DNA from 3 places in the Pseudosulfitobacter sp. DSM 107133 genome. Region 3 is predicted to be linked to each of the others. Evidence: riboswitches for the same ligand, from Rfam matches in the RefSeq annotation. Region 3 holds a riboswitch; each other region holds the start of a gene.
What was found. A riboswitch is a leader RNA that binds a small molecule or an ion and turns the genes downstream of it on or off. The one in region 3 is predicted to bind cobalamin.
Positions count from the first base shown of each region.

Region 1: another riboswitch for cobalamin. It lies ahead of bluB (5,6-dimethylbenzimidazole synthase); the one in region 3 lies ahead of DSM107133_RS23155 (energy-coupling factor ABC transporter permease).
Region 2: another riboswitch for cobalamin. It lies ahead of DSM107133_RS17070 (DUF1636 domain-containing protein); the one in region 3 lies ahead of DSM107133_RS23155 (energy-coupling factor ABC transporter permease).

Region 1 covers NZ_CP085154.1:2,528,861-2,531,120, reverse strand. The annotation lists gene DSM107133_RS12400 (TonB-dependent receptor) at 1-18, opposite strand, end outside; cobalamin riboswitch at 152-357, opposite strand; gene DSM107133_RS12395 (DUF2312 domain-containing protein) at 494-757, shown strand; cobalamin riboswitch at 872-1,051, shown strand; gene bluB (5,6-dimethylbenzimidazole synthase) at 1,101-1,781, shown strand; partial or broken gene DSM107133_RS12385 (IS5 family transposase) at 1,792-2,260, opposite strand, start outside.
Region 2 covers NZ_CP085154.1:3,428,305-3,430,564, reverse strand. The annotation lists gene cobW (cobalamin biosynthesis protein CobW) at 1-728, opposite strand, end outside; gene DSM107133_RS17070 (DUF1636 domain-containing protein) at 725-1,105, opposite strand; cobalamin riboswitch at 1,200-1,417, opposite strand; gene DSM107133_RS17065 (IclR family transcriptional regulator) at 1,529-2,260, opposite strand, start outside.
Region 3 covers NZ_CP085159.1:102,597-104,856, forward strand. The annotation lists gene DSM107133_RS23150 (alkaline phosphatase) at 1-395, shown strand, start outside; cobalamin riboswitch at 649-859, shown strand; gene DSM107133_RS23155 (energy-coupling factor ABC transporter permease) at 903-1,583, shown strand; gene DSM107133_RS23160 (helix-turn-helix domain-containing protein) at 1,656-2,084, opposite strand; gene DSM107133_RS23165 (SCO family protein) at 2,257-2,260, shown strand, end outside.

The sequences.
Region 1 (2,260 bases), on a different replicon from region 3:
AGCAAGTAGATGTTTCATAAAATTGTCCCCTTACGGACGGGTCGGTTGGGTCCGACCCTTTGGTCGTCGATATGGGAAAGACAAAACGCCCTCCGCCGGTGAAATGCCACCAAAGCGGTCAGGCCGCCGACACACACGCTCCCCGCGTCCGTATCCGGGTGATCCCTTTGGCAGGTCTCCTGACTTGCGGGTCGATGCGGGGCCGTGCCTTCCCGAGGTTCGATGACCCAGTGGCATATGACGGCCGCGCTCACCGCTAACAGTTGCGGGGGCAGTCACGGATTTGGGGAAATTGCCCCGCACCGCGTTCCCTTAAACGACGAGTCACCCCGTCGAACCAAAGTATGCGTGGCTTATCGCCTGTGCCGTCACCGATCAAGTCGCGAATGCGACCCGCCATTGGGGCCAAGCGTCAAAGTGGTCTTGCAGGCAACAGGGGGGGGCGGTATCGGTTGGGTCTTGCCCGAGCAGCACCGATTGAAGGACGCACCCCATGACCGACACCGCCACCAACCTTGAAAGCTATCGTGTAACCGCCGACGAACTGCGCCAGTTCATCGAACGTATCGAACGTCTGGATGCCGAGAAAAAAGACATCGCCGAGCAGCAAAAAGAGGTGATGGCCGAAGCCAAGGGGCGCGGCTATGACACCAAGGTGATCCGCAAGGTGATCGCGCTGCGCAAACGCGAGCCCGACGACATCGCCGAAGAAGAGGCGGTTCTGGAAATGTACAAAGAAGCGCTTGGCATGAGCTGACGCAGAGGCGGGGCGCGCGCTGGTGCCCCGCCGACTTCGAGGGCGGCTGTTCATCCACCGTTTCCCGCACGGGCCCGATCCCCCCTTTCGCCCTTGTCCCCCATTTGCCTTGCGTGCATCCTGGCTCCGTCTGGTGCCCGCTCGTCGGGAGAATCGGGAATCCGGTGAAACTCCGGGACGTGCCCAACGCTGTAACGGTGATGGCCACGCGCAGATGCCACTGGAGCGATCCGGGAAGGCGCGCGGGCCAGGTGACCCCAAGTCAGAAGACCGGCCAGACAGCACAGCGTGCCCCGCGTGGACGGCAGGGGCGCCGCATAAACGTGTTGTTGGGGATCAAACAATGACGAAATCAACCGCTCTGGCGCAGGCTGCGGCCTTTTCCACTGCCGAACGCGATGCCGTTTACAAGGCCATCTATACCCGCCGCGACGTGCGCGACCAGTTCCTGTCCGATCCGGTGGCCGATGACCTGCTGCGCAGGCTGCTGGACGCGGCCCATCACGCCCCTTCTGTCGGATTCATGCAGCCGTGGAATTTCATCGTGATCCGCGAACAGGACGCCCGCGAACAGGTCTGGCGCGCCTTTCAGCAGGCCAATGACGAGGCCGCCGAAATGTTCGAGGGTGCGCGCCGGTCGACCTACCGGTCCCTCAAGCTGGAGGGCATCCGCAAGGCACCGGTCAACATCTGCGTGACCTGCGACCGCACGCGCGGTGGCGAAGTGGTGCTGGGGCGTACGCATAACCCCAGCATGGACCTCTACAGTACCGTCTGTGCGATCCAGAACCTTTGGCTTGCCGCCCGCGCCGAAGGGATCGGCATGGGCTGGGTCAGCATCTTTCGGGATGCGGACCTGAGGCGTATTCTGGAAATCCCGGACCGGATCGAGATTGTCGGTTATCTGTGTCTCGGCCATGTCGACCAGTTGTATGAAAACCCCGAGCTTGAAGTCAAAGGCTGGAACCGCCGCATGGACCTGGACGCGCTGATCTTTGACGGCAAATGGCAGGGCGATCCCTAGGGGCCAGGCCCTAGGTCACCGACTCATAAGTTCGCAACCAGATCCTGATTGACGCGAGTTGTATGGATGCGAGGAAATTATCATCGCGTTTGTCATATCTTGTTGCTACCGCGCGGAAGTTTTTGAGTTTGTTGAAGAAACGCTCCACTGCGTTGCGTGCTTTGTAACGCTCGCGATCATGCGCGATGACAGGATTGCGTTGCGGCATCGAAGGGATCACGGCTTGCGCCTTCTGTTTGGCGATCAAATCACGGATCGCGTTGCTGTCATAGGCGCGATCCGCCAGCACGCTGCAGCCTTCTTTCAGTCGATCCAGCATCTGCTCTGCCGCGTGTCCATCATAGGCCTGCCCAGCCGTCAGCATGAGCCGGATCGGGCGGCCAAGCGCGTCCACCAAAGCGTGGATTTTCGTTGTCAGCCCGCCCCTTGAGCGACCCAGGCAATCGGATCGCCCCCTTTTTTAGGGCCATTTGCGCCCT
Region 2 (2,260 bases), on a different replicon from region 3:
TCATGATGGCTGGGGCGAGCGTCCAGATCGTTTTCGGCAGCGGCCCCCAGACCCAGCACAACGCGCGGGTCGATCACACCGTCAGTCATCGCCAGAATGGGCAGCTTGCGCGGCGATTCCGCCTCGATCACCCTGCGGGCGGCGGCGACGCCTTCGGGGCCGGCCAGATCGGCCTTGGACAGCAGCACGATGTCGGCGCAGGCGATCTGGTCCTCAAAGACTTCGGACAACGGCGTCTCGTGGTCCAGGCTTTGGTCGGCCTCGCGTTGGGCCTGTACCGCATCCAGATCGGGGGCGAACTGTCCCTTGGCGACAGCCTCGGCGTCGGCCAGCGCAATCACGCCGTCCACAGTGATCCGCGACCGGATTGCGGGCCATTCAAAGGCTTTCAACAGCGGTTTCGGCAATGCCAGCCCCGAGGTTTCGATCAGGATGTGATCGGGCGTCCGGGGCAGGGCCATCAGCGCCTCGATGGTGGGAATAAAGTCGTCGGCAACCGTGCAGCAGATGCAGCCGTTGGCCAGCTCGACAATGTTTTCAGCGGGGCAATTCTCGTCAGCGCAGGTTTTCAGAATGTCGCCATCCACACCCGCCGTGCCAAATTCGTTGACCAGCACCGCCAGACGTTTGCCGCCGTGGTTCTGCATCAGGTGGCGGATCAGTGTGGTTTTGCCCGCGCCCAGAAAGCCGGTGACAATGGTGACGGGGATTTTGGTAAGGTCGCTCATAGCGGCTGCTCCTGTGGGGGAATGCGGGCAATGGATTGTTTGCGGAACACCTGCGGGCGTTCGCGCCAGGGCACGATGCCGTCGGCGGTGGCGGCATAGGCCACGATCCCGTCGCGGATGTCCGGAAGGTGGGTGTCGGGGTCAAGATCGCCGTAGACATAGGTCCAGCGGTCGGCGCCACCTGACAGGATCAGCGAACAGCCGCGCGAACAGGCCGAAAGACATTCGGCACCCCGCAGGCGCACGCCGTCGGGCAGCGTGTCAGACAATGCATCGAACAGACGCTGGCCGGGGCGCAGCCCTTCACCGGTGTCGATCTGTCCTGCCTTGCAGGTCGTGCATATGGTGACGGTAACCGGGTCTTTTGCGCGCGTCATGTCTTCCCTCGTATTTCAATGGCGAAACAGGGGAAGGCCAGCAGGGAACGACATGCGAACAGCGTCCATCGCCGGTCGCGAAACACCCCGTTCGCCCGTTACAAACTACGCTGGCAGGTCTCCCGGCTTGCGGATTTTGGGCGCTTGGCCCAGCGATCCACCACCTTCCCAGCTATCAGGCCAGTGGTCAGCAGATCTATCCGGTCACGGTCGCGGGGGCGGCAGCGCTTTGCCTGCGCCCCTTTCGGGCCGTGGGCGTATCGCATTCCCTCTTCGCCTGTAAAAACAGGAACCAACGTGCGCCATGCATTCGTGATTTACCTGTGGCTGTCAAGCAAGGGAATGCAGGTGTCGCGCCATAGTTTCCAAAATTCTTACTAAACCGCTGAAATAAAACGACAGTATTCTCAACCCTTGAGTGTACTACAAGCTGCCCACAATGGCGCGGGCGGCCTCGATTGCGACGGGTGCGGATTGGCGCACAAATTCCTCGGGTGTCCATTCCGCCAGCGATGCGGCAACATGGATCGCGCCAAGCGGCCTGCCATCACGCCCGGTAATGGCGACCCCGATCGCAACCTCGCCCAGCACATATTCCTCGGTGACCATCGCGTAACCATTGCGGCGGGCCGTGCTGATACTGTCGATGATTTCATCCGGTTCGGTCCGGGTTTTCGACGTGTAGGGCTGCAATGGTGTGCGCAGGATAATGTCGCGTGCCGCGTCGTCGGGCAGCGCCGACAATACAGCGCGCCCGCCGGCGGTGCAAAATGTCGGAATGCTGTGCCCGACCAGGGTGGCGAAAAAGGTCTCGCGCTTGCTTTGTATCCGCAGGGCATAGATCAGGCGGGTTTCGTCAAACAGGCTTAGATCGACACGTTCGGGAATGGTTTTGCGCAGTTCCAGCAGCACCGGCGTGGCCTTTTGCACAACGGGGTCCATGCGCAGTACATCCAGCGTGTGGTCCAGCAGGCGCAACCCGGGCAAATAGCCCCGATCATCGGCGCTGCGCCGGATATAGCCCAATTTGACCAGCGTATGCACCAGACGTTGCGCCGCCGACCGGTCGATGCCGGCGCGCTGGGCGATGTGCGACAAGCTAAGGGGACCGTCGGCGCGGTGAAATGCGCCCAGCACCTGCATGGCGCGCGCCGC
Region 3 (2,260 bases):
AACATGCGCTGGCCTTCAATGGTTATTGCGGGCGTGGGTCGGACATCCTTGGCCTGTGCATGGGCATCGACGGCGAAGGCGTGGCGCATACCGGGGAGCCCGAATTGGGAGCCGACAATAAGCCGTTCACCGTCGCAGGCTACCTGAACGGTGCGGGATCGGTTCTGACGGAACAAGCGGATGGTTCTTTCTTTGGTACGCGACCGGTGCTCACCGAAGAGGCCGCGACAGACCTGGACTATTTGCAGCAGGCGGTGGTTCCCAAGTCCTCCGAAACCCATTCGGGTGAGGATGTCGCCGCCTATGCCAAAGGCCCGTGGGCACACCTTGTCGATGGCACAATTGAACAGAACATGATTTTTCACATCATGAACTATGCCGCGACGGCCGAATAATCTGATTTGGTCTGATCACGACATCCCCAAGAGTTCCGCTCTTGGGGATGTTTTGCTTTTTCGGATGGAGACCAGGGAGATCCGTCCTGGGCTTAGTTTTTCTCGGAAAGTTGAAGAGATGAGTTGATGTAACTAGCTGTTTGATGGAGTAGTTTTGTGTTATCTCGCATCATACTTGGGCAAAATTTGGTTGCCACAGCGACTACACACCAACTGCATTCTACAAACCATCTTGACTCGGGCAGGCCGAGGATATCAGGTGCTCGGACTTGGTCCCAAAGCCGATTTGCGGCGGCGGGGTAAATGGGAACGCGGTAGGGACATCAAGTCCTGTCCTGATCCGAGACTGCCCACGCAACTGTGAGCGTTAGCTGCATTCCGAATACCACTGGAGAGATCCGGGAAGGTGAAATTGCAGCGATGAAGCGCGAGTCAGGAAACCTGCCAAGTACACTGTAACGCCTCTATGGAGGCATCTTGCACGATGGGTGCAGAAGGAACGAAATTATGCATATCGAACCTGGCGTCGTGGACGGCGCAAAAATTGTACTGGGGACTGCGACCGGTGTTGCTTCGGTTGGGATCGTCGCCAAGCTCGCTGTTGATCACGTGAAGCAGAACGGCAACATCTTAGCTTTGGCCGGACGCTCCGCTGCGGCAAGCGCGATGGTGCTAGGATTCTTTGAATTTCTGCCGCATCCACCTGTTGGCGTGTCAGAAGTACATTTGATACTTGGAACCACACTTTTCCTGATCCTCGGCACAGTTCCAACAGCTATTGGTCTGATCTTTGGTCTTGTAGCGCAAAGCTTCCTGTTTTCACCTTCCGACATTCCGCAATTGGGAATGAACCTGACCACGCTTATTCTGCCAGTTTTGGCAATGACCGCATTGGCACGAAGGATTATCCCGGCCGACACGCCGTACACCGAGGTTTCCTACACTCAAGCAGCAAAGCTATCTGCGGTGTTCCAAGGTGGCATTGTGGCGTGGGTGGCCTTCTGGGTTTTCTACGGACAGGGCTTTACCGCGGAGACCTTGGCAAACGCGGGAGCATTCGCGTCGGTCTACATCATCGTTGTTTTGCTTGAACCCATCATTGACCTTGGTGCTCTGGCTTTGGCAAAGACATTCCGGAGGTTCGAGAAAACAGGCCTTCCGCACGCCCGGCTCTATCAACCCGCCTAAGGTAAAAGCAGCCATGTACGACCGACCATTGTCGTTTTACACACCGTTTTGGATTGCGAGCAATTGGCGCGACTATGCGCCGATTGCATCGTGGTCGGTCAGACACTCTGAGTGATCGCGCAAGACCTCGAGAACCTTACAATCCGCGGTATTGCCTCCACTGCATTCGTGGATCATGCGCTTCAGTTCGGTCTGCAGCGCTTTCAAGCGATCCATCCGCAATTCGACCTGTTTGAGTTGTCGACGAGCGATGGAGTCGGCCTCGTGGCAAGATCGATCCGGATTGTCGCTAAGATCAAGTAGCTCGCGGATCGCCTCCAGCGGAAATCCCAACTGGCGCGCGTGTCGAATAAATGACAAGCGGTCGACTTCGGCGTCACCGTAACGCCGTTGCCCCCCTTCTGTGCGACCCGGTTCGGGCATCAACCCGATCTGTTCGTAATACCGGATGGTCTGAACTTTTGTTCCGGTCTTCTTTCCCAAACTTCCAATTGTAAGCATGTGACCTCCATATCTATAGTGTTGGTAGCTATAGCTATTGGCATGCACAAGCCACTGGTCTGTTCACGGGTCCGTGACAAACCGCCTCTGTGCCAAGAAACAGCTTGAACCTCTAGCAGCTAGAACATTTAGAATTCACGAAAAATGGGCGGAATCGGGCGCAAAACGACCAATGA